3 regions of the Mesorhizobium sp. P160927 genome follow, and region 2 is predicted to be linked to each of the others. Evidence: predicted binding sites of a transcription regulator. Region 2 holds the regulator's gene; each other region holds the start of a gene.
The links. The regulator LexA, encoded in region 2, represses DNA repair genes until DNA is damaged. The targets are predictions, from matches to a motif close to TGTTCNNNNTGTGTTCNG.
Positions count from the first base shown of each region.

Region 1: AC3CB8_RS04495 (YifB family Mg chelatase-like AAA ATPase) is a predicted target of LexA. The motif match lies at 8,034-8,051, and genes of this name have one in related genera.
Region 3: AC3CB8_RS01690 (helicase-related protein) is a predicted target of LexA. The motif match lies at 5,841-5,858, and genes of this name have one in related genera.

Region 1 is NZ_JBYMDW010000001.1:877,294-887,457, reverse strand. It holds gene AC3CB8_RS04530 (SDR family NAD(P)-dependent oxidoreductase) at 1-584, opposite strand, end outside; gene AC3CB8_RS04525 (putative bifunctional diguanylate cyclase/phosphodiesterase) at 752-2,101, opposite strand; gene AC3CB8_RS04520 (GtrA family protein) at 2,287-4,104, opposite strand; gene AC3CB8_RS04515 (GtrA family protein) at 4,230-4,652, opposite strand; gene AC3CB8_RS04510 (glycosyltransferase family 2 protein) at 4,649-5,884, opposite strand; gene gshB (glutathione synthase) at 6,103-7,044, shown strand; gene AC3CB8_RS04500 (methyltransferase) at 7,422-8,003, shown strand; gene AC3CB8_RS04495 (YifB family Mg chelatase-like AAA ATPase) at 8,142-9,674, shown strand; gene AC3CB8_RS04490 (class I SAM-dependent methyltransferase) at 9,756-10,164, opposite strand, start outside.
Region 2 is NZ_JBYMDW010000001.1:4,124,361-4,134,524, reverse strand. It holds gene AC3CB8_RS20205 (LpxI family protein) at 1-94, shown strand, start outside; gene lpxB (lipid-A-disaccharide synthase) at 96-1,274, shown strand; gene gltA (citrate synthase) at 1,367-2,692, opposite strand; gene gltX (glutamate--tRNA ligase) at 2,876-4,300, opposite strand; gene AC3CB8_RS20185 (ComEC/Rec2 family competence protein) at 4,404-6,857, shown strand; gene lexA (transcriptional repressor LexA) at 6,851-7,594, opposite strand; gene AC3CB8_RS20175 (GntR family transcriptional regulator) at 8,003-8,773, opposite strand; gene AC3CB8_RS20170 (ABC transporter substrate-binding protein) at 8,923-9,909, shown strand; gene AC3CB8_RS20165 (ABC transporter ATP-binding protein) at 9,968-10,164, shown strand, end outside.
Region 3 is NZ_JBYMDW010000001.1:326,934-337,097, forward strand. It holds gene AC3CB8_RS01655 (citrate synthase/methylcitrate synthase) at 38-1,126, opposite strand; gene AC3CB8_RS01660 (citrate/2-methylcitrate synthase) at 1,220-2,362, shown strand; gene phaR (polyhydroxyalkanoate synthesis repressor PhaR) at 2,383-2,991, opposite strand; gene AC3CB8_RS01670 (hypothetical protein) at 3,073-3,201, opposite strand; gene AC3CB8_RS01675 (acetyl-CoA C-acetyltransferase) at 3,288-4,466, shown strand; gene phbB (acetoacetyl-CoA reductase) at 4,573-5,298, shown strand; gene AC3CB8_RS01685 (hypothetical protein) at 5,491-5,709, shown strand; gene AC3CB8_RS01690 (helicase-related protein) at 6,024-9,383, shown strand; gene AC3CB8_RS01695 (RNA-binding S4 domain-containing protein) at 9,394-9,780, shown strand; gene fdxA (ferredoxin FdxA) at 10,007-10,164, shown strand, end outside.

The DNA of each region.
Region 1 (10,164 bases), 3.2 Mb from region 2:
ACCCAGCCGGGCGCGACGGCGTTGACGCGGATGCGGTCGGGGCCAAGCTTGCCGGCCAGACCCTTGGTGAGGCCGAGTATGCCCGCCTTGGCGGCGGTATAGGCCGGCATGTCGGGATGGTTGATCAGATAGGAGGTCGAGGTAAAATTGATGATCGAGCCGCCGCCGGCACGCTTCATGCCTGGTGCCACGGCCTGCGCGGTGAAGAAATGCGGCCGCAGGTTGATGGCAAGGTTGTTGTCCCAGAACTCGACGGTGACATCCTCGACGGCATGACGTTCGTCCCAGGCGGCGTTGTTGACCAGCACCGTGGGGTCGCCATGCGCCTCGGCTGCCTTCACGGCCGACGCCCGCAAAGCCTCGACGTCGCGCAGATCGGTCTTGAGATAGAGCGGACGATGGCCGACCTCCTTCTCGATGCGATCGGCAAGCGCCGTGCTGGGCGCATCGGCGATGTCGATGAAGGCGACCTTGGCGCCCTGGCGCATGAACCCTTCGGTCAGCGCCGCACCGATGCCGGAGCCGCCGCCGGTGATCAGCACCGAAGCGCCTTCGAGGTCGGCAAAATACGCCGATGGCATCATGATTTTTCGTCTCCGGGTCAACCGGCGCGCATCCTAGCCAGACACGTCCGGCGGGCAAGGGCGAAAAGACTGATTTCCGGGCTTATGTCTGACAAAAAGGCGATCGCGCCCGCGCTTGACCCGCCAGGAGGCATCGCCGCATGGCGGGCAGCGCCGAAACCTGCCGCTCAGATCGCCTTGGCGCGCAAGGCGCCACGGAAGGAATCCCGGAGATAGCCCAATGTGGCGTCGGCATCGGCCGGCTTGCCGAACAGATAGCCCTGCCCGCCGGCGCAACCAAACTGGACCAGCCGGTCGGCCTGCGCTTCCTCTTCGATGCCTTCTGCGACGACGTCCATGCCAAGCCCTTCGCACATGGCGAGAATGGCGCGGATGATGTGTTCGGACGGCCGGTCATCGAGAATGGAGGAGACGAAGGCGCGGTCGATCTTGAGCTTGTCGAAATGGAACTCGCGCAGGCGGCCGAGCGAGGACTGGCCGGTGCCGAAATCGTCGAGCGAGACACGTATGCCGACGCGGCGCAGATCCTCGACGATCTGCGCGGCCGAGGCCGGGTCGTTCATCAGGCCGGTCTCGGTGATCTCGATCTCCAGCCGGCGCGGATCGAAGCCGGTGCGGTCGAGGATCGCCAATATGTGCAGGCCGGTGTTCTGGTCGACGAGCTGCGAAGGCGACAGGTTGAAGGACAGGAACAGGTCTTTCGGCCAGCTCCTGGCGGCCTCGGTGGCCTTGCGCAGCACGAGCTGCGACAGCGGGCCGATGATGCCGCGCTCCTCGGCGATGGGGATGAAGACGGTCGGCGGCACCGCGCCGAGGTCGCGGTCTGTCCAGCGCGCCAGCGTCTCGAAGCCGATCGTGCGGCGCGTGGTGAGATCGACGATCGGCTGGAAATGCGGCTCCACCTCGCCGGCCGAGACGGCGCGGCGCAGCGCCTGCTCGATGCGGGTGACGCGCTTGGCGGCTTCCTCCATCTCGCGGGTATAGACGACGACGCGGCCGCGGCCGGAGCGCTTGGCATGGTAAAGCGCCGTTTCGGCCTTGTTGATGAGGATCTCGGTAGTCTCGTCGCCGGAATAGAACAATGAGCATCCGACCGAGGCCGAGAGCCTGGCGGTGCGCTCGCCGACATCGTAGGGCGCCGACAGGATCTCGATCAGCATACGGGATTTTTCCGCCGCCGCCTCCTCCGAGAACACCAGCGGGTAGAGGAAGGCGAATTCGTCGGCGCCGATGCGGCAGACCGTCGAATGGCCGTCCATCGAGGCGCGCAGCCGCATCGCCACCTGGATCAGGATGTCGTCGCCGGCCTTGTGGCCGAACAGGTCGTTGATCGGCTTGAAGCCGTCGAGGTCGAGAATGCCGACCGTGAAGGGCGCGGGATCGTCGGAACGGTCGCTGATCAGGCGATCGACCTTGTCGAAGAAGCGGCGATGATTGCCAAGCCCGGTCAACGGATCGGTGAACGCCAGATCCGTGCTTTCCCTGTTTGCCTGACCGGTGCCAAACGGAGTTTGCATCGGTGTCCCTGTTCGTCCCTGCTTTTGTCGTCGGAATTTATTTCCAGACTGGCAGCAAACCCTTTAGGAAACGTATCCCACTGACCGATTTTCGTGGCCGGAGCACGATCCCGAAAAATGGGGTCCGGCTTTCGCCGCGACACCGTCGCGAAGCCGGCTAAAAGATGCGTCAAACACTTGGATTTTCAGCCCTTTGGTTTGACGCGATAAAGCTCCAGCGGGGCACCTCGGGTTTGTGCCACCGGCTCCAGCCAGTTCGGCACATCGCCGCTCATCAACCTGGCGAGGAACCCCTCCGGTGCCCTGGCCAGGAGCAGGTGGCTTTCCGCATTGCCACGGCAGAGCGCGACAAGGCCGACATGGCGGCTTTCGATGACGGTTTTGGCGTCCGCCTCCGAGCCCAGCCAGGCATCCAGTGCAACCAGATTTCCGGTGACATTGCGGTGGTACAGCCCGGCCAGCACGCGATGACTGGTAAAGGCCAGAATCGGTGAGCCGAGGTTGGACAGCGAAAGGACTGTCGTGGCCTGCATCCGGCCGAGCGCCGCGAACGAGGCCTTGCCAAGGCAAGCCGCATCGTCGGCCTTGGCACTGGTGGCCGCCGCGTCGGTTTGGAAAGCACTAGACGCCGCCCCGGCAGCGCCTGCCCAGATTGCATTTACAGAGATCAGCCAGGCCGCGGCCATCCTGAGTGCGGCGCCGTTGGACGGACTGGTTTGCGCACGCTGGCGCCAGCGGGCGATCCATGCCGCAAGCGGGATCACCGCGAAGGCGATGGAGAAGGTCGAGCCGCGAACTTCCCAGGCACTGACCAGGAACGCCACCACCAGCAGCGAGCCGACAAGGCTGTCCTGCCGACGCCAGCCATGGCCGATACGGAGCGCCATCAGGATGATGGCCACCAGCGGGGTGGCAAACCGGGCCACCGCCCTGGCCGGATCATGGGTGACGATCTGGAAAATCGGCTGCGCCTCGTCGATATGGCTGAGCCATATCTCCTTGAGGCGCGGATTGAGGTTGGCATAGGGCGAGGCCAGGCATTGCGGGAACAGGAATACGACGACAGCGGCAAGGGCTAGCCCAAGCAGGCCGAGCGAGGCCAGGCGGCCGGCGACGGTCGCACTGGCGGCCTTCCACGAGGCGATGATCGCCAGCCCCGCGCCGGCAAGTCCGGCGAAGGCGAACTGAACAATCGAAAATGTATCGCACTGTGCCTGGGTCCATGCGGATGCCGGGACGGTGGCGACGAAGACGAGAGCCGAAACAGCGGCGACGCCGAGGCCAAAATCCCTCGCGGTCAGCCTTTCCCGAGCACTATCGCCAAGAAACAGCAGCGCGACAGCGGCGCCAAGGGTGCCGGCGTAGGGAGCGCTTTCCATGCCGATGGCCACGCTCAGCGTGGCGCAGATGCCCGAAAGCAAGGCGGCCGGCCGGAGCAAGGGAGCCTCGAGCAGCAAGGCAAGGCTCGCCAGGATCAGCGTCAGCTGCACATTGTGATGATCCAGCGAACCTGGGGAGAAAATGCCGAGGTAGTAGAGCGCGGCGCCACCGACCACGGCGGCGGGCAGGACAGCGTGGCCGCCGGCGAAAGCGCGAGCGGCGCGGATGAGGAAGAAGACCGCCAGCCAGAACAGCAGGGCAGGCCAGGCGACTTGCACGACCTGTTCAGCCAGGGCGACATTGCCTGTCAGGGCCGACATGACAAGGACGCCAAGGGCCAGCGGCGCGTCGAGCAGCCGCGACCAATGCATGACGAAGCCGCCGTCCAGTCCCATCCTGTACTGGTGCAGGTCGAACCAGCCCTGGCCGGCCAGAAGATCGCGGACTTCGACCAGCTGCAGCAGGCTGTCATTGTCGCCCGCCGGGTTGGCCAGTTGTGGAAATCCGGCGATGGCATAGACCAGGAGCGGCACCAGGGCCGCGAGGAGCGCCGCCAGCATGTCCGCCCGCCAGGAGGGACGGGCGGTGTGCTTTGAAGGCATCGCGGCATGGGCAGCGGTCATGGAGCGACTTTCGGCCGATGGTCGGGACTACAGGCTAGTGCCTCTCGCTTCACAAAGCGTAAAGCACGGTGCGTCGCGGAGGCGCTGGACCACTCCTGGTCTTGGCTCGACCGGACGGACAACCGCTACACGGTTTTCCCGAGTTTGCCGTGGCCGCGCGCCGGAAACACCCACAGTCTCGAGACCACATAGCTGATGGTGCTTGTCACGCCCGTCGCCAGCGCCGACATGGCGACGGGCGACAGGCCGAAATGCGTCACCGCCAGCTGCGAGACAAGGCCGGCAAAAGCGGCGCATCCGGCTTGCAGCGTAAGATAGCGCGGGAACGCGACCTTGTGATCGTGTTCCGCACCGAACGTCCAGCCCCGTTGCGCCCGATAAGCGATGACGAACGCCGTTGCATAAGCGATGGCACTGCCGGCGAACGGCGAAACGCCCAGCGAAACCAGCAGCCACGAGAGCGCGAAAAACAATCCCGCCGCACCGATGCCCACCACCATGAAGCGGAACGGGCGCGCCTGGACAAGCGCCGGCAGCACGTCGGTCATTGCTGTTCGCTGGCCGGCGCTTCCTGGGAAAGGCCAGCTTTCAGTCGCTTGACCGGGATTTCCAGGACACCGAGCAGGAATGCCGAAAAGAAGGCCTGGAAGGAAATGACGATCAGGCTCAACCCGAGCACGACGATGCGCGGAATTTCGGAATCGTCCAGCGGGCCGAAATTGAGATGGGCCCAGCGCATGACGGCATAGAGGCAGAACAGGAAGCCGGCGGCAAAGCAAATGCCGGCATTGGCGGCGAGACGGTCGGTGCTGATGGTCCTGGTCAGCCAGTCCGACCCGCGGCTTCGCGGCAGGATGCCGGTAATTTCGGCATAGTATCGCGAAATGGCACCGAAGGTGATGAGCTGGATGCCGGTGACGATCATGAAACAGGCGGCGACGAAGGTGTTGAGATCGAGCGAAAGATTGTCGACCACCCGCAAGGGGCCGAACACCAGCAGCGCCGCGAACAGCGTGCCGAGGCCTGAAAGCACCGCGCCTGGAATGAAGAACATCCAGCGCGGATTGTAGACCAGCAGGAATTTGAGGTGCCGCCAGCCGTCGCGCCAGGTCCTGAGATGCGGCGGCCGGCCGCGGCCGTCGGGCTTGAGCGTGGTCGGCACTTCCTCGATACGCAGGCCGGCAAGCGCGCTGCGCACCACCATTTCGCTTGCGAATTCCATCCCGGTGGTCTGCAGATCGAGCTTCCTGATGCTGTCCGCGTTGAAGCCGCGCAGACCGCAGTGGAAATCCCCGGTCTTGATGCGGAAGAACAGGCGGCCGACGAAACTTAGCACCGGATTGCCGAGATAGCGGTGCAGGGGCGGCATGGCGCCAGCCTCTATGCCACCCCGGAAGCGGTTGCCCATGACCAGATCGGCGCCGCCGCGCAGCCGCGCCACGAATGCCTCCAGTGCACCGAAATCATAGCTGTCATCGGCGTCGCCCATGATGATGAAGCGACCCCTGGCGGCGGCGATGCCGCCCAGAAGCGCCGCGCCATAGCCCTTCTGCGCCACCGGGACGACACGAGCACCGCCCTGCGCGGCGATCTCCCGCGAGCCGTCGGTGCTGCCATTGTCTGATATCAATACCTCACCCGCTATGCCGGATCGGTCCAGAAACGCCCTGGCCTTGCCGATGCAGACGGCGAGCGTCTCGGCCTCGTTAAGGCATGGCATCAGGATGGTGAGTTCGAGCTGCTGGGTCGAGGCTGCGCGGACGGCAGTGAGCGCGTTCATGATCGTCGTTCCATCGGGTGCCCGGCGCTGCGTCAGGTCGGCCGCTGCATTCGGAGCTTACCGTCGCACGGCAAGGCTTAAGAAAGCGATGACGTCAGTCCTCGTCTTGTCTGCAACCGGCAGACGCGCCTTGCTGATCCCAATGTTCAAAACGTCGCGATTGGCAGAACGCGCCGCGACGCTTATATCGCTTGCGTCGACTACGCTGGGGACCTGCCATGAAGTTGAAAATCGCCGTCCAGATGGACCATGTCTCCACCGTGTCGATCGCCGGCGACACCTCGTTCGCCCTGTCGCTGGAGGCGCAGCGGCGCGGCCATCAGCTGTTCCACTACACGCCCGACCGGCTGTCGATGCGCGACGGCAAGGTGTTTGCCCGCGTCGAGGAGATGACGGTGCGCGACGAAAAGGGCAGCCACTATTCGCTGGGCGAAAAGGTGCGCACCGACTTGTCCGAAATGGACGTCGTCCTGCTGCGCCAGGACCCACCCTTCGACATGAACTACATCACCACGACCCACATCCTCGAGCGCATCCATCCAAAGACGCTGGTCGTCAACGACCCGGCCTGGGTGCGTAACAGCCCGGAAAAGATTTTCGTCACCGAGTTCCCGGACCTGATGCCAGATACGCTGATCACCAAGGATCCGCTCGAAGTCGCCGCCTTCCGCAAGGAGTTCGGCGACATCATCGTCAAGCCGCTCTACGGGAATGGCGGCGCCGGGATCTTCCATATGCTGGAAGCCGACCGCAATCTCGCCTCGCTGCTCGAAATGTTCGGCCAGATGTTTCGCGAGCCCTATATCGTGCAGCGTTACCTGAAGGACGTGCGCAAGGGCGACAAACGCATCATTCTGATCGACGGCGAGCCGGTCGGCGCCATCAACAGGGTGCCGGCCGAGCACGATTCCCGCTCCAACATGCATGTCGGCGGCCGCGCCGAAAAGACCGAGTTGACGACACGCGAGCGAGAGATCTGTGCCCGCATCGGGCCGTCGCTGAAAGAGCGCGGCTTCATCCTGGTCGGCATCGACGTCATCGGCGACTACATGACCGAGATCAACGTCACCTCGCCGACCGGCGTGCGCGAGGTCAAGCGCTTCGGCGGCGCCGACATCGCCAGCCTGTTCTGGGATTGCGTGGAGGAAAAGCGGCAGTAGGCGCAAGCCTCTTTCACAGATCCTAATCAGGCAGCCGGTTGAGTATGGCAACGGCCAACGCTATCAGGCTGACAACCGTGCTGATGGCTGCGCCAATATCCAAAAAAAGCGGCGACGCCAAACGTCACCGCACATCCCTCGCCGTGACACCGGTCTAACGAAACGAAGAGCTAGATACCGAGCCCGACGATGAATGGCGGCACAACCGCCATTCCGCGATCATGCTTCGCGGCCCTGTTTTCCGTTTTCATTTTGTATTAACCATGTTCCGCTTTTGCAACCGGACGCCACCCGGCTGCAACCGGCGCAAACTGCCAGTTCGCGTGATGTTCTCGATTTGACCAAATCCGTCAGACACACACCGATGGGAGAACACGATGAAGATACCGGCAGAGGTTCTGGCCCAAAGCCGTCGGACGATAGAGTCGGATGAGGACTATGCGGTCCATTATGACGAGACCAGGGCCGCGCTCGAGCGCGCCGCGGCGATCGCCGGAGCGGGCGGCCGCATCCTGGAAATCGGATCCGGCCCGGGCCGCGACGCGGACTTCCTGGAGGCCCTTGGGGTCGAGGTCCGGCGGACCGACGCCACACGACGCTTTCTCGAACTGCAGGCCGCGCGCGGCAAGGCAGGCGAACTCCTCGACGTGATCACCGACGAGCTTGGCGGTCCCTACGACGCGGTGGTGGCGCTCGCCGTGCTGATCCATGTGCCTCGCGACCAGATCGACCAAGTTCTGGAGAAGATTGCGCGTTCGTTGCGCCAAGGCGGTGCCTTCGTCGTCTCGATGCGAGATGGTGACGGCGAAACGGGTGGCAAGTACCATAGCGTCGACTGGCGTAGGGACGCCTTCGCGGCGCGCATCGAGGCCGCCGGCATGGAGCTTCTCAGCCACAGCTTCCGCATCGGTAGAAATGAGCAGGGCTGGAACACCTTCTTGGCGATGAGGCCGTCATGATCGGGCGCGAGCCATGCGTTTACTCTACTTTGTTCCTGTAATGTTCTTGCCTTGGGCTGAAATCCGTGGTTGTCTTGCGTTGACGTCACTCGCGGCCCGTTCACAAGGGCAAGGGCGAGCCGGCATCGGGGGCAGACAATGGTGGCGCGGGTTCGTACGGTCGCTTTCCAGGGCATCGAGGCGGTGCCGGTCGATGTGCAGGTGATGATCGCGCCCGGCAAGGTCAACATGCATATCGTCGGCCTGCCAGACAAGGCGGTGGCGGAAAGCCGCGAGCGGGTGCAGGCGGCATTGCATGCGTCGGGCCTGTCGATGCCGTCGAAGAAGGTGACCGTCAACCTGGCGCCCGCCGATCTGCCGAAGGAAGGCAGCCACTACGATCTGCCGATCGCTCTCGGCTTGATGGCGGCCCTTGGCGCCATTCCGGGCGACATGCTGGCTGGCTATGTCGTGCTGGGCGAACTATCGCTCGACGGTACGATCACCGCCGTTGCCGGTGCCTTGCCGGCGGCAATCGGCGCCAATGGCGAAGGCAAAGGGCTGATCTGCCCCTTCGCTTGCGGGCCGGAAGCAGCCTGGGCAGGGCGGGAATTCGACATTCTCGCGCCGCGCAGCCTGATTGCGATCGCCAATCATTTCCGCGGCACGCAGGTGCTGTCGCGCCCGGAGGCCGGCATCCGCGCGGCGGCACGCGACCTGCCCGACCTTGCCGACATCAAGGGCCAGGAGACAGCGAAGCGGGCTCTGGAAGTGGCGGCCGCCGGCGGGCACAATCTGCTCATGATCGGTCCGCCAGGCTCGGGCAAATCGATGCTGGCGCAGCGCCTGCCGTCGATCCTGCCGCCGCTGGCGCCGAAGGAACTGCTCGAAGTCTCGATGATCGCCTCGGTGGCCGGCGAACTCGGCGAAGGCAAGCTGACCGACCGGCGGCCGTTCCGCGCCCCGCACCATTCGGCCTCGATGGCGGCGATGGTGGGCGGCGGCCTGCGCGCGCGGCCGGGCGAGGTGTCGCTTGCCCATCACGGCGTGCTGTTCCTCGACGAGTTTCCCGAATTCACGCCGCAGACGCTCGATGCGCTGCGCCAGCCGCTTGAAACCGGCGACTGCATGATCGCACGGGCCAACCATCGCGTCACCTATCCGGCCCGCATCCAGCTAGTGGCGGCAATGAACCCGTGCCGCTGCGGCATGGCCGGCGAACCGGGTTATCGCTGCCTGCGCGGCGACCGTTGCCGCACCGATTACCAGGCGCGTATTTCAGGTCCGCTGCTCGACCGCATCGATCTCAGGATCGAAGTGCCGGCGGTCTCGGCCAGCGACCTGATCCGGCCCGACCGGGCGGAAAAGAGCGCCGACGTGGCGCTGCGGGTGGCGCGTGCCCGCACCATTCAGCGTGAGCGTTTCGAGCGGCTCGGCGTCAACAGCGCCACCACCAACGCGCATTGTTCTCCAGCCGTCATCGAAACGATCGCCATGCCGGACGCCGCCGGCCTGTCGCTGCTCAAGGATGCCAGCGAAAAACTCGCCTTTTCGGCGCGGGCCTACCACCGGGTGCTCAAAGTGGCGCGCACGCTCGCCGATCTCGACGCCAGCGAAGCTGTCGGCCGCATCCATCTGGCCGAAGCAATTTCCTATCGCATGAGTTCGGAGCGCGTGGCGCAGGCGGCGTAGGGCCTGCCCGCGGCAGCACACGCATGCACCCCACCTTCACGGCGCCCGTCAATGAAGCTGTCAACAGCCGGTCCGCCTTGCCTATCGCAAGGTCGAGATGAAATGCAGGCGACGGTCGAAAAACACGCTGGCCGGGAACGGATAGAGCGACAGCTTCTCACGCCAGGTGCGGGGTGTGATACCCGCGGCGGCAAAAACGGCGTCCCACTCCGCCTTGGAGAGATAGTTGTAAGGCAGGCGGACATTGTGCCCCTTGTTGCCCACCCAATCCATGAAACGAAGCGTCTGGTAGGCCGCGAAGCCTTCGCGCAGGTGATCCTTGATGACAACGCCCTTGCGCGCCACGCGGGCCGCCTCGCGCACGAGATGGCCCGGGTGGTCGGCATGATGCAGTACATCGACGATCGTCACCCAGTCATAGGAGCCATTCGCGGCGGGAATGGTGCCGCCATCGAACAGTTCGACCGGGATATGGGTTTGCGGCCTGATC
Region 2 (10,164 bases):
GGGACGCTCCCTGATCCTCGAAGGTCCCGCAACCCTCTCGCGTGCCAATGACCTTGGGCTGTTCATTGTCGGCCTGGCCGCAACGGAGTCCTGATATGGCTGACGGGGCGCTGAAGATCGCGATCGTCGCGGGTGAGGAGTCAGGTGACCTGCTTGGCGCCGACATTGTCCAGTCGCTGCGTCAAATAACAGGGCGCGAGGTACGGCTCGTCGGCCTCGGTGGCCGCCACCTGCAGGCGCTTGGGCTGGTTTCCCCGTTCGACGCCGGAGAGGTCGCGCTGATGGGGTTCAGCGCCGTCCTGCGTGACCTGCCGCGCCTGATGCGGCGGATCGGTCAGCTGGCGGGGTTGGTTGCGGATGCCAAGCCGGACTGCCTCGTCACCATCGACAGCCCCGATTTTTCGCTGCGCGTCGCCAAAAAGGTGCGCGCCGCCAACCCGGCGATCCCGATCGTCCACTATGTCTGCCCGAGCGTCTGGGCATGGCGGCCGGGCAGGGCGGTGGCGATGAAACCGTATGTCGATCACATCCTGTGCATCCTTCCGTTCGAAGTGAAGGAGCTCGATCGGCTGGGTGGCCCGCCCGGCACCTATGTGGGCCATCGCCTGACGCATGATCCAGGCGTGCTGTCGGCCGCCAGGGCGCAGGCCCAGCCGCGTGATCTTTCACCAGACCGCGTGAAGACGCTGCTTGTCCTGCCCGGCTCGCGGCGCGGCGAGGTGCGGCGGCTGCTCGAGCCGTTCGGTGAGACCGTGTCGATGCTGCGGGCACGCGGGCATCGGCTTCGGCTGATGTTGCCGACGGTGCCGCATGTCGCGGACACCGTACGATCCGCGGTCACGCGCTGGGATGAAAAACCCGAGATTATCCTTGAGCCCGAGCGCAAATGGCAGGCCTTCGGCAAGGCCGACGCGGCGTTGATCGCGTCCGGCACCGTCTCCCTGGAACTGGCGCTGTCCGGCGTGCCGATGATCTCTTGCTACCGGCTCGACCCTGTCGCACGCGCCGTGGCGCGGTATCTCGTTTCCGTCTGGTCGGCGCTTCTGCCCAACCTTATCTCGGATCGCGCGTTGATCCCGGAGTTCTACGACGAATACGTCAGACCGAACAATCTGGCACGCCAGCTGGAAGCGTTGTTGGCCGACAGTGGCATGCGCGCCTGGCAGAAAGACGGTTTCGCCGAGATTTCACGGCGCATGGCAACGGACAAACCGTCCGGTGAGATCGCGGCGCAGGTGGTGATGGGGTGTATCAAGCGAGTGCGTAGGCAGTAGTGAGTAACGAGTAGTGAGTTAGAAAACTCTCCAACCTCACTCCTCACGAACCACTACCCACTACTCACTTGTCTCAGCGCGTGTCACTTGTCTCAGCGCTTGGCGATCGGCACGTAGTCGCGTTCCGGCGCGCCGGTATAGAGCTGGCGCGGACGGCCGATCTTCTGGCGTGGATCCTCGATCATTTCCTTCCACTGGGCGATCCAGCCGACCGTGCGGGCGACCGCGAAAAGCACGGTGAACATGGTGGTGGGGAAGCCCAGCGCCTTCAGGGTGATGCCGGAATAGAAGTCGACGTTCGGATAGAGTTTCTTCTCGATGAAATAGGGATCGGTCAACGCGATCTTTTCCAGTTCCATCGCGATGTCGAGCAGCGGATCGTCCTTGATGCCGAGTTCGCCCAGAACCTCATGCGCCGTCTTCTGCATGATCTTGGCCCGCGGATCGTAGTTCTTGTAGACGCGGTGGCCAAAGCCCATCAGGCGGAATGGATCGTTCTTGTCCTTGGCGCGGGCGATGAATTCCGGGATGTGATCGACATGGCCGATCTCGCCCAGCATGTTGAGCGCCGCTTCGTTGGCGCCGCCATGGGCCGGCCCCCACAGGCAAGCAATGCCGGCGGCGATGCAGGCGAACGGGTTGGCGCCCGAGGAGCCGGCGAGGCGAACGGTCGAGGTCGAAGCGTTCTGCTCATGATCGGCATGCAGGATGAAGATACGCTCCATGGCGCGCGCCAGCACCGGGTTGATCTTGTACTCCTCGCACGGCACGGCAAAGCACATATGCAGGAAGTTTGCCGCGAAACCGAGATCGTTCTTCGGGTAAATAAAGGGCTGGCCGATGTGATATTTGTAGGCCATGGCCGCGATCGTCGGCATTTTGGCGATCAGGCGCATGGAGGCAACCATGCGCTGGTACGGGTCGGAGATGTCGGTCGAGTCGTGATAGAAGGCCGACAGCGCGCCGACCACGCCGCACATCACCGCCATCGGGTGCGCGTCGCGGCGGAAGCCGGTGAAAAAGCGCGACATCTGCTCGTGCACCATTGTATGGCGCGTCACGCGGTAGTCGAAATCGTCCTTCTGCGCCTTGGTCGGCAATTCGCCGTAGAGCAGGAGGTAGCAGACTTCGAGGAAGTCGCCATGTTCGGCCAACTGGTCGATCGGATAGCCCCGATGCAGCAGGATGCCGGCGTCGCCATCGATGAAGGTGATCTCCGACTCGCAGCTTGCCGTCGAGGTGAAGCCGGGGTCATAGGTAAAGGCGCCAGTGGTGCTGTAGAGCGAGGCGATGTCGATGACGTCAGGCCCGACCGAGCCGCTTCGCACCTTGAATTCGTGAGTCTTGCCGGCGAATTCCAGCGTTGCCGTGGCCTCCTCTTGGCCGCCCACATCCAGTTTTTTCGCAGCTTCGGTCATTGCAAACTCCTTCTTGTTTCCTCATGCCGGCAAAGGCAAATTCCGCGGAGCGACACGTTGAAATCACCGCAATGTACGTATTCGCCACCGCATTCTAGGAGGTGCGTGCCAGATTGGGCCAAGGCCTAATGTTGCACTGCGAAACCCGCCTTTCAATGCCAATCTTCTTGGGCCAGTTTGCTCCTAATCGATTTGATCCCCTATGCGCGCCAGGCTTTCCTCACGCCCCAGAACGGCAAGCACGTCGAATACGCCCGGTGACGTGCTCTTGCCGGTCAAGGCAGCCCGCAACGGCTGGGCCACGGCGCCAAGCTTGTGGCCGCCAGCCGACGCGAAGTCGCGGATCACGGCCTCGGCCGTGGCCGCCGTCCAGTCGTGTGACAGCGACTTCAAAGCTTCGTGAGCGCCACGCAGGATCTTGCGCGCATCGTCATTGAGCAGCAGTGCCGCCTTGTCGTCGATCGGCAGCGGCCGAGCGGCAAACAGGAAGCCGGCGCCGTCGAGAAGCTCGACCAGCGTCTTGGCGCGCTCCTTCAGGCCCGGAAGTGCTGCCAGCAGCTGCGTCTTGTTCTTCTCGTCGAGGCGCGCCGCCATCGCCGGGCCTCCCTCCAGATAGGGCAAGGTGGCGATGAAGATATCGAACAGCTCGGTGTCGGCCATACGGCGCATATGCGCCCCGTTGATCGCTTCCAGCTTGGCGAAATCGAAGCGCGCCGCGCCCTTGTTGACGTCGCCAATGTCGAACCACGAGACCATGTCCTCGATCGACATGATCTCGTCGTCGCCATGGCTCCAGCCGAGCCGCGCAAGGTAATTGAGCAGCGCCTCCGGCAGATAGCCCATGGCGCGATAGGCTTCGACGCCGAGCGCGCCGTGGCGCTTCGACAGCTTGGCGCCGTCGGCGCCATGGATCAGCGGGATATGTGACATCGACGGCACGTCCCAGCCCATGGCGTTGTAGATCACGGTCTGGCGGGCGGCGTTGGTCAGGTGATCGTCGCCACGGATGATGTGAGTGACGCCCATGTCGTGATCGTCGACGACGACGGCATGCATGTAGGTCGGGTTGCCGTCCGAACGCAGGATGATGAAGTCGTCGAGATCCTTGTTGGGGAAGCGCACGTCTCCCTGGACCCGGTCCTTCACCACCGTCTCGCCCTCGGTCGGTGCCTTGATGCGGATGGCGCCCTTGACGCCGGACGGCGCCTCCGACGGGTCGCGGTCACGCCAATGGCCGTTATACCGTGGCGGCAGGCCCTTGGCGCGTGCAGCCTCGCGCATTGCCTCGAGCTCGGCTGAAGTCTCGTAGCTGTAATAGGCCTTGCCCAGGCGCACCAGTTCCTCGGCTACCTCGCGATGGCGCGGCGCACGCTCGAATTGAGAGACCGCGTCACCGTCCCACGAAAGGCCGAGCCAGGTCAGGCCATCGAGAATGGCCAATGTGGCCGCATCGGTCGAACGCTCGCGATCGGTGTCCTCGATGCGCAGCAGCATCGTGCCGCCGGTATGCTTTGCATAGAGCCAGTTGAAGAGCGCCGTGCGCGCGCCGCCGATGTGCAGATAGCCGGTCGGCGAGGGGGCAAAACGGGTGATGACCTTGTCGGGCATGGAACTCTCGGAAAACGTCTGAAGCTGGGTGCGGAACGTGCGGACTTTCGCGCGTTGCGCGTTCATGTAGCATAGGGCGTCGAGGGTGCAAGGGGCAGACCCGATGACTGGAAGAGGCCGGAGCTCGGATCGAAGCGAGGATGCCGCTGTCGGCGTCAGCGAGCGATCCCTTTTTGCGGCGCCTCCGACGATCCCACTGCCATCGCCGCTCGTGGCTGCGCCCGAAACCGGGCCGCTGCGGGCGGGTGGGCCGGCGCCGGCGCCGTCTCCTGCCGGGGGCAGGATCGTGCGCGTGCGCCGGCAAATCGGCCCGATATCCTTGCCTCGCCTGCGCCATGGCGTGGCCAAGGCGGCGGAGCTCGAACTCGACCGGGGCATCGCGTTCCTGCTGGTGCCGGTCTGTCTGACCGTTGGGGCGATCGCCTATTTCTCGCTGGCGTCCGAGCCCGACTTTGCAAAGCCCGTCGCGGTCGTGGTGCTGATGGCGGTCTGTGCCTTCGTCTCGCGTTCGTGGTCGAAAACCCATCTGTGTTTCATGGCAGTGCTGTTGTGCGCGCTGGGCTTACTCGCGGCGAAGGTCGAAACATGGCGAGCCGGAACCCGTATGCTGGGTTCGGAAATCTCCACGCAATTGACCGGCCGCGTGGTCTCGCTCGAAGAGATGGAGAGCGGCCGCATCCGGCTGACCATGGACGTGATTTCGACCGCGCGGCCGAAACTGCGCTATGCGCCGGAAAGGGTCCGGCTTTCCGCACGCAAGATACCGCCGGGAATGACCGCCGGCTCGCTCATCACAGGCTACGCCAAACTGTTGCCGCCGACCGGCCCGGTCCGGCCGGACAGTTACGACTTCTCTTTCGACAGTTATTTCGCCGGCATCGGCGGCAGCGGCTTCTTCCTCGGCAATCCGACGGTTGTTTCCCCCGCTGACGGTGAGATGCCGCTATCGGCTCGCCTTTTCTCAGGCGTTGAAAATGCCCGCGAAGCCATCGCCGACCACATCAGGGGCAGCGTCGGCGGCGCTGAAGGCGAGATCGCGGCGGCGCTGATCGTCGGCGTGCGCGCCGGCATACCCGATGAAATCAATGAAGCGATGCGGCGTACCGGCATCTATCACATCATCTCTATTTCGGGACTGCATATGGCGCTTGTGGCCGGCACCATCATGGGTCTGCTGCGTGGTGCCTTCGCACTGTTACCAGACTTTTCCGCGCGCCGGCCGGTGAAGAAATACGCCGCCGCCGCCGCACTGTTCTCGATCGCCGCCTATCTCATGATTTCCGGTGTCGTCGTTGCGGCCGAACGCAGCTTCATCATGTTGGCGGTGATGCTGATTGCCGTCTTCTTCGATCGCGCTGCGCTGACCATGCGCAATCTGGCGATCTCGGCGATCGCCGTCATCCTGGTCTCGCCGCACGAGGTCGTCGGCCCAAGCTTTCAGATGTCGTTCGCCGCGACCGCGGCCCTGGTTGGCGCTTATGCCGGCTGGGCCGATCACCGTGCGGGAAAGACCAGGCCACCGCCGCCAAAGCGATCCCTGCCCGGGCTCCTGACGCGAAAATTCCTGCTGGCGACAGGTGGATTGGCCATGACGTCCATTATCGCCGGCAGCGCCACGGCACTGTTTGCCATCTGGCATTTCCAGCGGGTATCGCCCCTCAGCCTGTTCGCCAATCTGGCCGTGATGCCGATCGTGTCGGTCGTGATGTTCCTGGCCGTCGCTAGCGCGCTGCTGATGCCATTCGGACTGGATTGGCCGGCTCTCTACCTCATGGGCAAGGGCCTGACGGCGATGATCGCCGTGTCGGCGTGGATATCGGAGCGCTCTCCGGTCGACGGAGTCGGGCTGATTTCGCAGCAATCCGTGCTGCTGGTCACCGTCGCGCTGGTTATCGCGACGATGGCGACGACCTGGCTGCGGCTCGCGGCGCTGCCATTCGCGCTCGCCGGCCTGTTGACTGTGTCGCACACGCGCGCGCCCGATGTGCTGATCTCGGAAGATGCGCGGCTGGTCGCGCTGCCGATCGGCAATGGCGAACTGGCCGTCAACCGGGAACGTCCGAACGAATTCGCAACCGACAACTGGAAGCGCGCTCTGATCTCCGAAACAATCGTCAAACCGGAAATGTTCGACAAGACAGACGGGCAATTCGACGTTGCCAGTCCCGCCGACCTGCCGCCGGGATCGCCCTTCTACTGCCGCGAAGGCCTGTGCCTTGCCAGGCACCCTTCCGGCGCGATCATTGCTTATGTCGAGGACCGCAAGACCACCTGGAAAGCCTGCGCTTTCGCTGACCTGATCATCGTGAACGACGCGACCGCCTATGACGCCTGCCACAATCCACTGGTTCTCGTCGTCACCAAACGGCAGCTCGCCCGCAAGGGAAGCGCTGCCGTCTTCTTCAATCCCCAGTCGGCCACGACCCGGGCCGGGATCGAATTCGCCGTCGACGGACCATACCGACCCTGGCACGAACAGCGAAAATTCTCACGCGAGGCGAGGGGGCTGCCGCCGTACAAAAAACCCGACAAGCCCGATGGAAAGCCGGCTCAGTAGCGCCTGATCAACCCGACCAGCTTGCCTTGTACCTTGACCCTGTCCGGCCCGAAAATGCGTGTTTCGTAGGCTGGATTGGCGGCCTCGAGCGCGATCGAAGCGCCTTTGCGGCGGAACCGCTTCAGCGTCGCTTCCTCCTCGTCGACCAGAGCCACGATAATTTCGCCCGGGCTTGCCGTGTCGGCATTGCGGATAATGACCGTGTCCCCATCGAAGATACCAGCCTCGATCATCGAGTCGCCCTTGACCTCCAGCGCATAGTGCTCGCCGCCCATGATCATGTCCGGCGGCACCGAGATCGAATGCGTCTGATGCTGGATTGCATCGATCGGCACACCGGCGGCGATACGGCCCATGACCGGGATGGACACGGCTGAAACCGCATCGTCGTCGTTGCCGGCCGCGGGCAGGCGCGAAGGCGCAGCGGCCGGCCTGATCTGGCGTCCGAGACTGCCTTGGCCAAGGCTGCCTTGGATGACACTTGGCGAGAACTTCTTTGCCGCATTGAGGCCCGGCGCGATCGAGTCCGGCAGCCGCAGCACTTCCAGCGCGCGCGCCCGATTGGGTAGCCGGCGAATGAAGCCGCGCTCCTCCAGCGCCGTGATCAGGCGATGGATCCCCGACTTGGAGGCAAGATCGAGTGCTTCCTTCATCTCGTCGAAGGAAGGCGGTATCCCGCTTTCCTTGAGCCGTTCGTGGATGAACATCAACAGTTCATGTTGCTTGCGTGTCAGCATGGCGGCCCCCAAGACATTGAACGAAAGGTTGAACCAGAATCGAAAAAACAAACCCAGAACAAACACTATCTGTTCCAGTTGTGTTCTGCAACCGTTTAAAGTTTAATGAATTTGTTAAGGGGTCTGAAGTTTTTTGCCCCCGCCGGCGTCAGCAACCGGTCCTTTCCGCGATCGGCAGGCACATTGAAATCGTTTGGTTAATGGCCTGTGGCCTATCCGCCGATGGAGCTGGCATCAGCCATCTGGAAGGCTTCTTCCCACGGGGTACCGTATATTTCATGGATCCATTATTCGCGGAACGAAACGAAACCAAAATGCCAACCATTGGTAGCTCCGGGCGGCCATGGACCCGGGCGTTCGGCGCACTCCGGCCAGCGCGTGCGAATAGGCGTCGCGGAAGCGCTGAAGTTATCCCGACCCCTTCAAGCTGCCGGCGCGGGCGGCGTATCTGGTCGCGCCGCTGTCTTCGCTATGAACATAGACGTGCAGTGTGTAGCCGATATGCGCCGTCATCAGCGCCTTGGCCCGTTCGACGTCACGATCGAGTGCCGCTTCCATGATCGCGGTATGGTGTTCGATCGCGATCGCTTCGCGCAACGCCTCCATTGCCTGTTCATAGCCGTCCTTGAGGCCGGCCGCGGCCCGCAATGTCGGCGCCAGACCAAGAAAGCGATGATGCCGGCGCAACTGATCCGAGATTGTCGAGCGGAACCGCAACAGCCAGTCGCATGTGGCGGCGCTCAGCAGCGCCGCATGGAAAGCCTCGTGGTTCTCATCCCATCTGTCGACGGCCGTGTCGGAGGGATCGTCGACCGCCGTCTTGCAACGCGAGAGCCGGTAGTGGGCAGTGACTACGGCATCCTCCCACTCCCTGCCGCCTTTTTCCATCAATTCGAGGAACAGGGGTATCTCGACCACCATTCTGGCGCGTGCCAGATCCTCCAGCTCGGCCCGCGACACCGGAGCCACGGCAAAACCACGATTGCTGATGGCGGTGACCAAGCGTTCGGCCTCGAGCCGCGACAGGGCTTCGCGCAACGGTGTCCAACCGACGCCATATGTGCCGCGCAGCGCACTCAGTTTGAGCGGGGCGCCGGGCATGAGGCGCGTGGTCAGGATGTCGCGCCGCAACAGCTGATAGGCGGCTTCCGTTTTTGTGGAACTCGTCTCATCCCGCATCGTGATCAATCCGTCGTCTGGCTAAAAGTATATATGATACTGGGTCACTACAACAATTATATATAATGTTTGACACAGACCGGCGGACTGACCATGATCGCGGAGCAGCCGCGTTTCCAAGCGGCCCTGATCAAATCTGGGAGGAAATGATGTTGAAGTCGAAATCCGCTTGGTTGTCGGGTTTGGCCCTGGCAGGCGCATTGATGGTCAGCGCCGGCAGTGCCGCGGCCGATCAGATCCGTATCGGCATTGCCAATTTCGGCGAGCACCCGCAATTGAACGCCGCCATAGCCGGCTTCAAGAAGGCGCTGACGGATAACGGCTTCGTCGAGGGCAAGGACGTCGTCTACACGGAGAGCCACACCAATTTCGATGCGTCGCTGGTGCCGCAGATGATCGCCAAGCTGCAGGCCGAGCAGCCCAAGCTGATCTACACCATCACCACGCCGGTCTCGCAGATCGCCAAGAAAGCGCTCGCGGGTTCCGGCATTCCGATCGTTTTTGCCGCGGTCACCGATCCGGTGGCGGCCAAGCTGGTGCCATCATGGGACGCCGGAGACGAAGGCATGACCGGCGCCAGCGATCTGCAGGACGTCGCCGCGGTGATGGCCTTCACCAAGAAGCTGCTGCCGAACGCCAAGCGCTTCGGCGTGCCTTATAATCCCGGTGAGGCCAATGACGTTGCCTTGGTCGAAAAGATCAAGGCGGCGGCACCGGCCGCCGGTTTCGAGGTGGTCGAGCTCGGCATCGACAACGTAAATGACATCCAGCAGCGTATCGCTTCGTTCGCCGGCAAGGCCGACGTGATCTACGGCCCGGCCTCGAACCTGATTCAGCCGGCGATCGCCGCTGTCTCAGCGGCCGCCCGCCAGGCCGGTATCCCGGTCGTCAACTCCGATGACAGCGCGGTCCGCAACGGCACCGTGCCGGCGAGCTTCGCGGTCAATTACACCCAGGTCGGCATCAACGCCGGCAACATCGCCGCCGAGATCCTCAAGGGCAAGGATCCCAAGACGATCGCGCCGTCGCGCCCGGCCTACAAGGACCACATGGCAACGATCTCGCGCAAGGCGATGGCCGCGTTCGGCGTCGAGATACCGGCTTCAATGGCCGATTGCGGCTGCATCGTCGACTAACATCGGAACTGCTGGGATGATGGCGTCGGCGCCATCATCCCGAGGTCACGGAGGAACGATGCTCGAGATACGATCCGCGCGCAAAGTGTTCTACAAAGGCCAGGCCGACGAGAAGGTCGCGCTGGACGGTCTCAGCCTGTCCTTGGCCACGGGAGAGTTCGGGGTCGTCATCGGCTCAAACGGGGCCGGCAAGAGCAGCATGCTCAACGCCATTTCTGGTGCTCTTGTGCTGGATTCCGGCAAGATCCTGATCAA
Region 3 (10,164 bases), 3.8 Mb from region 2:
AGCTTTCGAAACGGGCATGAAGCCCGGTAAATGGGAGCTAGGCGACGAGGTCCGGCACAGGCCCGATATAGCGTGACTGCGGACGGATCAGCCTTCCGGTGGTCTGCTGCTCGCGCGCATGCGCGACCCATCCGGCAACACGCCCGGCTGCGAAGACATTGCTGAACGCCTCGGGCGGAAACCCTGCCGCTTCCAGCACCAGAGCGGTGTAAAATTCGACATTGGTCTGCAACGAACGCTGCGGCTTAGCAGTCCGAAGCACGTCGAGCGCGGCTTGCTCGACCGTCTCGGCGAAAGCCAGCCGCCTGCCGGTGTCACCCTCACCGCCAAGCGTGCGCACCACCGCTTTCAGGACATCGGCACGCGGATCGCGCACGCGGTAGATGCGGTGACCGAAGCCCATGATGCGTTCGCCATGCGCGATCTCGTCGCGCAGCCAGCCGGCCGCATCGCCATGCGCGGCGATGGCGTCGAGCATGTCGATGACCGGGCCGGGCGCGCCGCCATGCAGCGGCCCCTTGAGCGCGCCAAGCCCGGCCAGCACCGACGATGTCAGGCCGGCCAGGGTCGAAGCGACGACGCGGGTGGCGAAGGTCGAGGCATTGAGGCCATGATCGCAAACGGTCACCAGATAGGTGTCGAGCGCCTTTGCCGATGCCGGCGACGGGACCGTTCCCCTGAGCATCCTCAACATGTCGGTGGCATGGTTCGCCTTGCCGTCGGGTGCGATCGGCTGCTCGCCGCGCCGCGGGCGCAGCAGGGCCGGCGTCAGCACCGCGGGCGCAGCGATCAGCCGCAAGGCGTCGGCCAGCGTTTCGCCATCCGGCAGCAAAGCCATGCCGGCGCGCATGGCGCTGTAGAGTTCGAGCGGCGCCAGCAGGGGCAGCGAAGGCGCGAGCCGTTCGAAAACCTCGACGCGTGCCTCGCCCAACCGTGCCGCCAGTTCGGCGTCACCGGGCAGATCGTCGAAGAAGCCGCCCAGCAGCAGGCGGACGACCCGGGCGTAACTCCATCGTCCAGCCAAGTCCCCAAGCGAATGGCCTCGGATCGTCAGGCGGCCGCCCAGGCCATCCACGTCGGACAGCACGGTTTCGGCCGCCACCACATCATCGAGCCCATTCGCCATGGCCTTGTCTCCTTGAAGCTTTTCCCGGTGGGAGATAAGGATGGACGCCATAAGCATCAATCTTGATCAATAGAATCAATATCCGAGCTCGATATGTCCGAATGGTTGTCGCGGGAAGAGGCGCTGGAAAGGCTCGGGGTGAGGCCGCAGACGCTCTATGCCTATGTCAGCCGCGGGCGCATCGGCATGCGCCCGGATCGGGCAGATCCGCGCCGCAGCCAGTACCGCGCCGACGACATCGCGGCGCTGGCAACCCGAAGGGCGCGCGGACGCAGCCCCTCGGCCATCGCCGAAAGCGCGATCGCCTGGGGCGAGCCGTCGCTCGTCACCGCGATTTCGACCGTCTGGCACGGCAGCCTCATCTATCGGGGCCGGGATGCCGTTGCGCTGTCCGACCATGCCACGCTGGAAGAAACCGCTGGACTGCTCTGGGCTCTGTCCGGCCCGGTCCATTTCGAAGCATCGCCACCAGATGCGCCGCGCCCGACCGGCCGCGCCCAGGCGTTTGTGCAACTCGCTTCGCTTGCCGGCCAGGCGCGGCCTTCGCTTGGACGAAATGCTGCCTCGCTGTGCACCGATGCCGCGCACGCGATCGGCGTGCTGGCCAGCGCCCTCGGTGCCGAGGCGGGGCCGGAACCAGTGCACCAGCGATTGGCGCGGGGCTGGTCGGTGGACGACGATGGCGCGGATGCGATCCGGCGTGCGCTTGTGCTGCTTGCCGATCACGAACTCAACGCGTCGACCTTCGCGGCCCGCGTCGCGGCCTCGACCGGAGCCTCGCCCGCCGCTTGTCTGCTGGCCGGCCTGACGACACTGTCCGGTCCCCGCCACGGCGGCGCCGGCGAAGCGGTGATGCAACTCGCCGAAGACGCGATGCGGCATGGTGCCGATGCCGCGGTCCGGCGCTGGCTTGGCCACGACCGGCCACTGCCGGGATTCGGCCACCAGCTCTATCCCGAGGGCGATCCCCGGGCCACGGCGCTTCTGGCGGACTTCGACAACACCAACGAAACATTGCGGTCGCTGGAAACCGCCGCCATGGCGGCGACCGGCGCCCAACCGAATATCGATTTTGCCCTGGCCGTGCTGGCGCACGGCCTTGGCTTGAAGCGCGATGCACCGTTCCACCTCTTCGCGCTTGGACGCAGCGTCGGCTGGGTGGCACATCTGGTCGAACAGATCGTGAGCGGCAGCATCATCCGGCCGCGCGGCCGCTATGAGGGATTGCTGCCATAAATCGCGTGAGCGCTATGCGCTCACGACATCGTGTCGAGCTTGCGCTGCATGGCCGCGATCTGGTCCTTCAACTGCTGCAGATCGTCGGACTTCTCAGCCGCTTCCTTCCTGGCCGGCTCGGCGGGGGCCGCTGCCGGAGCCGAGCCCGCCGGCGGAAAAGGCGTGAACAGCCGCATCGCGTTCTGGAACATTTCCATGTTTCGGCGCGTCTGTTCTTCCAGTGCCTTGATCGGCGTCGCCATCTTCATCACGTCCAGTGGCGACTTGCCGATGGCGCCCTTCATCTGCTCGCGGAACCGCTCTTGTTCCTTGGAGAAGGCGATCATCGATTGCTCGAGGAAGCTCGGCACGATCATCTGCATCTGATCGCCGTAGAAAGCGATCAACTGGCGCAGGAACGGGATCGGCAGCATGTTCTGCCCATCCTTGTTCTCCAGCTCGAAAATGATCTGGGTCAGTACCGGATGGGTAATGTCGTCACCGGTCTTGGCGTCCTGAACGGTGAACTCCTCGCCCTTCTTGACCATTTCGGCCAGATCCTCGAGCGTCACATACGTACTCGTCCCCGTATTATAGAGGCGGCGATTGGCGTATTTCTTGATAATGATAGGGTCGTCTTTTGCGGCCATCTGCATCCTCCCCGGACACCGGCACGCCTCAGTAAGCAGCCGGTAACGATTGCGCCCTTTTTGAGGATATGCGCAAAAGCCTCATAATTCCAAGCAGTTTGTGCACTGCGGCATCATATAATGCTGCATGGCAGGCAAAATATGCTGCGCGGCAGCGACCGGACCGCCGGCACCGCGATGCGCGGCCCATTTGCGGCGCATCGGCGCCATGCCGATTTCCGGTTTGACTTGGGGTTGGGAAAGGGCAAGAAAAGTCCTCAACGGCACAACCACACCCTTGAAGTCTGGAGAAGAAAATGTCCGCTTCCATCGTCATTGCCAGCGCCGCGCGCACGGCTGTAGGCTCCTTCAACGGCGCCTTCGCCGCGACGCCCGCGCATGAGCTCGGCGCCGTCGTCGTCCAGGAACTTTTGGCGCGTGCCGGGGTCGAACCGGCCGAGATTGACGAGGTTATCCTTGGCCAGGTGCTGACCGCGGCGCAAGGCCAGAACCCGGCCCGCCAGGCCTCGATCCTTGCCGGGCTGCCCAAGGAGACCACCGCCTGGGGCCTCAACCAGGTTTGCGGTTCGGGCCTGCGCGCCATCGCGCTCGGCATGCAGCAGATCGCCACCGGCGACGCCAAGGTGATCATTGCCGGCGGCCAGGAATCGATGTCGCTGTCGCCGCACGCCGAGCACCTTCGCGCCGGCGTCAAAATGGGCGACTACAAGATGATCGACACCATGATCAAGGACGGGTTGTGGGACGCCTTCAATGGCTACCACATGGGCAACACCGCCGAGAACGTCGCCCGCCAGTTCCAGATCACCCGCGACGACCAGGACCAGTTCGCATTGGCCTCGCAGAACAAGGCCGAGGCCGCGCAGAAGGCGGGCAAGTTCAAGGACGAGATCGTCGCCTTCACCATCAAGGGCAAGAAGGGCGACACGGTTGTCGATCAGGACGAATACATCCGCCACGGCGCCACGATCGACGCCATGACAAAGCTGAAGCCGGCCTTCGACAAGGATGGCACGGTGACGGCCGCCAATGCCTCCGGCATCAATGACGGTGCCGCCGGCGCGCTGCTGATGAGCGAAACGGAAGCCGCCAGGCGCGGCATCACCCCGCTGGCGCGCATCGCCTCCTGGGCGACCGCCGGCGTCGATCCGGCGATCATGGGCACCGGACCCATTCCCGCTTCACGCAAGGCCTTGGAACGAGCCGGTTGGTCGGCAGGGGATCTCGACCTCGTCGAGGCCAATGAGGCGTTCGCCGCACAGGCCTGCGCCGTCAACAAGGACATGGGCTGGGATCCCGCGATCGTCAACGTCAATGGCGGCGCCATCGCCATCGGCCACCCGATCGGCGCCTCGGGCGCCCGCATCTTCAACACGCTGGTCTTCGAAATGCGCCGACGCGGCGCCAAGAAGGGGCTGGCCACCCTATGCATCGGCGGCGGCATGGGCGTCGCCATGTGCGTGGAGGCTTTCTGATAGACTTCGGACGGGCGGCGCAAGCCGCCCGTTTCACATGTGGTGCCTATGGTAAGTCCAGTGCCTGCCAAGCCCGACAACAGGGCGATTCAAGAAGGGGAAATGCATGACCAAGGTTGCAATCGTCACGGGTGGATCGCGCGGCATCGGCGCGGCGATCTCGATCGCTTTGAAGAACGCCGGCTATTCGGTTGCCGCGAACTACGCCGGCAACGACGAGGCGGCGGCGAAGTTCAAGGCGCAGACCGGCATTCCGGTCTACAAATGGTCGGTCGCCGACTATGACGCTTGCGCGGCCGGTATCAAACAAGTCGAAGCCGACCTCGGCCCTGTCTCGGTGCTGGTCAACAATGCCGGCATCACCCGCGACGCCATGTTCCACAAGATCACCCGCGAGCAGTGGAAAGAGGTGATCGATACCAATCTGTCCGGTGTCTTCAACATGACCCATCCGCTGTGGGGCGGCATGCGCGACCGCAAGTTCGGCCGCGTCATCACCATCTCCTCGATCAACGGCCAGAAGGGCCAGGCCGGTCAGGTCAATTACTCCGCCGCCAAGGCCGGCGACATCGGCTTCTCGAAGGCGCTCGCCCAGGAAGGCGCCCGCGCGGGCATCACCGTCAACGTCATCTGCCCTGGCTACATCGCCACCGAGATGGTCAAGGCGATCGACGAAAAGGTGCTCAACGAGCGCATCATCCCGCAAATCCCGGTCGGCCGTCTTGGCGAGCCGGAAGAGATCGCGCGCTGCGTGGTCTTCCTCGCTTCGCAAGATGCCGGCTTCATCACCGGCTCGACCCTCACCGCCAATGGCGGCCAGTACTTCGTCTGAGACGTCTGCTCGCGCGGTCCAAGGCTGCGGATCCATAAGTACCTGCGGTAAGCGGACCGGAAATCGGTCCGTTCCAAATGGCGCCTGACTCCTGGAAGACGTGCTGTTACGCAATGGCCCAATTCGGCACGCAAAGGTTAATGCCGGTAGGCGCGTCTGTGCGAACCCTGTGGTTAAGCCTGTGGATTCTCGGTGGATAAGCTGTTCACAACACAAGATATTGAGAGAACAAAAGCAGAAAATACGGCCGGCGCTGCTTTGTCGCCGATTCGTTCCGGCTTTGAGCCCAATGTTAAGATTAATGGCCGCGATAAGCTGCTATTCTTTAACGTCGAGTTTAGAAAGATTAACAGTTTCATAAGCTTATCCGAGCGCGCACCGCCTCCCCTCATTGTTCCCGGCGGAAGTTAACGGCAGGACCCGCCCAGCATAAAACGGGCCAGTTCGGCGATTCAGCATGTGGTGAGACTCGTGGTCCCAAAATCCATATCTAGCCGTGAACAAAAGCTGAATCTGGCGGAGTCGCCGATTCGTCGCTGATTCGTTCCAGACTCGTTCCAACTGTTAAGCAGGGCTGATTTGCGGAGTGAGGCGGGCGTCTGCGGAACCCTGCCGGAACATTCTGCTTTCGCTTCGCGCTCGAAAACCCTATGTGTCGGCTGTCATACGCGCCACCCTGGCACGCTCCCGACCACGAGAGGCCAGAAAGCCTTATTTCCGAGCCGATGAACATCCAGCCGAAACATACCGAGCCGCTGATCCTGTCGGGCCGCGACGTGACCGCCGTGCTTGGGCCAACCAATACCGGCAAGACCCATCTCGCCATCGAGCGCATGGTGGCGCACGAAACCGGTGTCATCGGCCTGCCGCTGAGGCTGCTGGCCCGCGAGGTCTACACGCGCGTCTGCGAAAAGGTCGGTGCCAACAAAGTGGCGCTGATCACCGGCGAGGAGAAGATCCAGCCGCCGGGCGCCAAATATTCGGTCTGCACCGTCGAAGCCATGCCGCGTGAAACCGACGCCGCCTTTGTTGCCATCGACGAGGTGCAACTGGCCGGCGACCTCGAGCGCGGCCATATCTTCACCGACCGCATCCTGCATCTGCGCGGCCGCCAGGAGACGCTGCTGCTTGGCGCGGCCACCATGCACGGCATTCTCCAGCGGCTGCTGAAAGGCATCTCCGTAGTGACGCGGCCGCGGCTGTCACATCTGGCCTATGCCGGCTCCAAGAAACTGACCCGCTTGCCCAGGCGTACCGCGATCGTCGCCTTCTCCGCCGACGAGGTCTATGCCATCGCCGAACTCATCCGCCGCCAGCAGGGTGGTGCGGCCGTCGTTCTCGGGGCCCTGTCGCCCCGCACTCGCAATGCCCAGGTGGCGCTGTTCCAGTCGGGCGATGTCGACTATCTCATTGCCACCGACGCGATCGGCATGGGCCTCAACCTTGACCTCGACCATGTGGCCTTCGCCCAGAACCGCAAGTTCGACGGCTACCAGTACCGCAATCTTACGGCAGCCGAGCTCGGCCAGATCGCCGGCCGCGCCGGCCGGCATCTGCGCGACGGCACGTTCGGCGTCACCGGCCAGGTCGATCCGCTGGACGAGGATCTCGTCCAGAAGATCGAGGGCCATGACTTCGACCCGGTGAAGGTGCTGCAGTGGCGCACCGCCCAATTCGATTTCGCCAGCCTTGATGCGCTGAAGCGCTCGATCGAAACCAACGCGCCGGTCGAGGGCCTGACACGCGCGCTGCCGGCCGTCGATGCGCAAGCGCTCGAACATCTCTCCCGCGACGAAGACATCCGCGCGCTCGCCACCAATGCCAAGCGCGTGGCGTTGCTGTGGGAAGCCTGCGCCCTGCCCGACTATCGCAAGATCGCGCCTGCCCAGCATGCCGACCTCATCGCCTCGATCTACATGGACCTCGCCCGGCAGGGCCATGTCGACGAGAACTACATGGCCGAACAGGTGCGCCGCGCCGACACCACCGAGGGCGACATCGACACGCTGTCGCACCGCATCGCCCAGATCCGCACCTGGACATTCGTGTCGAACCGGCCCGGCTGGCTGGCCGATCAGGCACACTGGCAGGAAAAGACGCGCGAAATCGAAGACAGATTGTCGGATGCGCTGCATGAGCGGTTGACGAAACGCTTTGTAGACCGCAGGACTTCCGTCCTCATGCGGCGCCTTAGAGAAAATACCATGCCTGAAGCCGAAATCAGTCCTACCGGAACCGTCCTTGTCGAAGGCCATCATGTCGGCGAGTTGCAAGGGTTCCGCTTCACCGCCGACCAGACCGCCGGCGGCGAAGACGCCAAGGCCGTGCGCACTGCCGCGCAAAAGGCGCTTGCCGCCGAGTTCGAGGCACGCGCGGAGCGCTTCGGCGCCTGCGCCAATGGCGATCTCGCGCTCGGTTCGGACGGCACGCTGCGCTGGATCGGCGCGCCGATAGGCACGCTGGTCTCGGGCGAAGACGCGCTGAAGCCGCGCCTGGTGTTGCTGGCTGACGAACAGCTGACGGGCCCGGCGCGCGACAAGGTCGCGGCGCGCGCCGAACGCTTCGTCAATTTCCAGATCGAGTCGTTGTTGAAGCCGCTGGTCGATCTGAAAAACGCCGAGCAGATTTCCGGCATCGGCCGTGGCATCGCTTTCCAGCTGGTCGAGAATTTCGGCCTCATCAACCGTCGTGACATCGCCGAAGAGATGAAATCCTTGGACCAGGAAGGCCGCGCGGCGCTGCGCCGGCTTGGCGTCCGCTTCGGCGCATACCACGTGTTCGTGCCGGCGCTGATCAAGCCGGCACCCGCTGGGCTGGTGACGCTGCTTTGGGCGCTGAAGAACGACGGCAAGGACAAGCCAGGCTTCGGCGACGTCGTCCACTCGCTGGCCTCGGGCCGCACCTCTGTTGTCATCGACCCGGCCTTCGACAAAGCCTTCTACAAGCTCGCTGGGTACCGCAATCTCGGCCGCCGCGCCGTGCGCATCGACATTCTGGAGCGGCTGGCCGACCTGATCCGCCCGGCGACCAACTGGAAGCCCGGCCTTGGCCAGCGTCCGGACGGCGCCTATGACGGCCAGTCATTCATGGTGACGCCGCCGATGATGTCGATCCTTGGCGCAACCGCCGACGACATGGAAGAGATCCTCAAGGGTCTCGGCTATCGCGCCGAGCCGAAGCCGGCCGCGGAAGTCAAGGCACGGCTGGAAGCGCAGGACAATGCCGCGCGGGAAGCCGCCGCGGCCAAGCAGGCAGCCGAAGAAGCAGCCCGCGCGGAACAAGCCAAGGCGGCGGAAGCGGCGGCTTCGCCGGCCGCCGAGGGAGCCGAACTGGTGTCGGATGCGGCAACCGCCGTGGAGACACAGGTTCCAGCCGAAGTCGCAGCCGACGCGACGGTGGAAACCGTCGCGCAAGAGCAGGCGGAAGCCACCGCTGAAGTTGCGGAGGAGCCTGTAGCCGCTGTCGAAGTCGCCGAGCCGGCGCCGGTTGAGCCGTGGGCCGAACCTGAAACCGCCGAGGCTGACGCGGCACCCACCGAGGAAACAGCAGCGGCGGAGCCCGCCGTCGAAGCCTCCGCGTCGACGGAAGCTGCCGTGGCGGGAGCCGCCGGTGAACCCGTGCCGGAAGCCGAAGCGCCAAAGCCGATCCTGCTGTGGCGCCAAGGTCGCTTCGACCAGCGTCCGCGTCATCGCGACGGCCGCAACAACCGGCCGCAAAACGGACAGGCGCGCGGCCGAAGCAACGCGCCGGCCGGCGGCGAACAGGCAACAGACGCGCCGGCGGACCGTCCCGCACACGAAGGACGCCGCGACGCCGCCGGAAAGCCGCGCTTCGACCGCTCGAAGTACAAGCCCAAGCCGCAAGCTGAGGGCGCTGAGCGCCACGACGGCCGCCCGCAGGGCGAGCGTCCCGAGCGCCGCGAAGGCCGGCCAGACTGGAAGGGCGGCAGGCCGGAAGGCAAGGGTGCCGATCGCGGCGGAAAGCCCGCCTTCCAGCCCAAGCCGCGCGAGGAGCGCCAGGTACGTTTCGATCCGGACTCGCCCTTCGCCAAGCTCGCCGCCTTGCGCGACCAATTGAAGAAGTAAATTCGCTGCGATGGTTGCTGAAGGCCGTCAGCGCATCGACAAATGGCTGTTCTTCTCGCGCGCGGTGAAATCGCGCTCGCTGGCGGCCAAATTGGTGGTCGCCGGCCGTGTTCGCATCAATCGCGACAAAGCAGCGCAGGCCTCCGATCTGGTCAAGCCAGGCGACGTGCTGACCATCACGCTCGACCGGCGTATCTTCGTCTGGAAGGTGCTCGGCGCAGGCGCGCGGCGCGGCCCGTCCGAGGAAGCTCGCACTCTTTATCAAGACATGTCGCCCCCGCCCGCACCGAAAGGCGACACCCCGCCCGATGCTATCCCGGCGATGCGCGAGGCAGGCAGCGGCCGCCCGACCAAAAAAGAGCGTCGCCAGACCGACCGATTGCGCGACGAAGATTGAGCCTGTCGATCGACGCGGATGTGCTCTCCCGCGGCAACGGCAACCAAAACAGATTTGGACCGGCAAACGAACGTCGGTGAGGGGTGTGCGACCGTCCGGCACCGCCGATCTGAAATTCAATTCCCAAACTCTGGCGCCACTGGGAATGGCTACTCTTGCAAGCAGCCGATAAAGGCGTTACCTCACGGAAAAAGCCAGCAAAAACGGGACATCCCGGAGCCGACCGATGACCTATGTCGTGACCGACAACTGCATCAAATGCAAATATATGGACTGCATCGAGGTCTGTCCGGTCGACTGTTTCTACGAAGGCGAGAACATGCTCGTCATCCATCCCGACGAGTGCATCGACTGCGGCGTCTGCGAGCCGGAATGCCCGGCCGA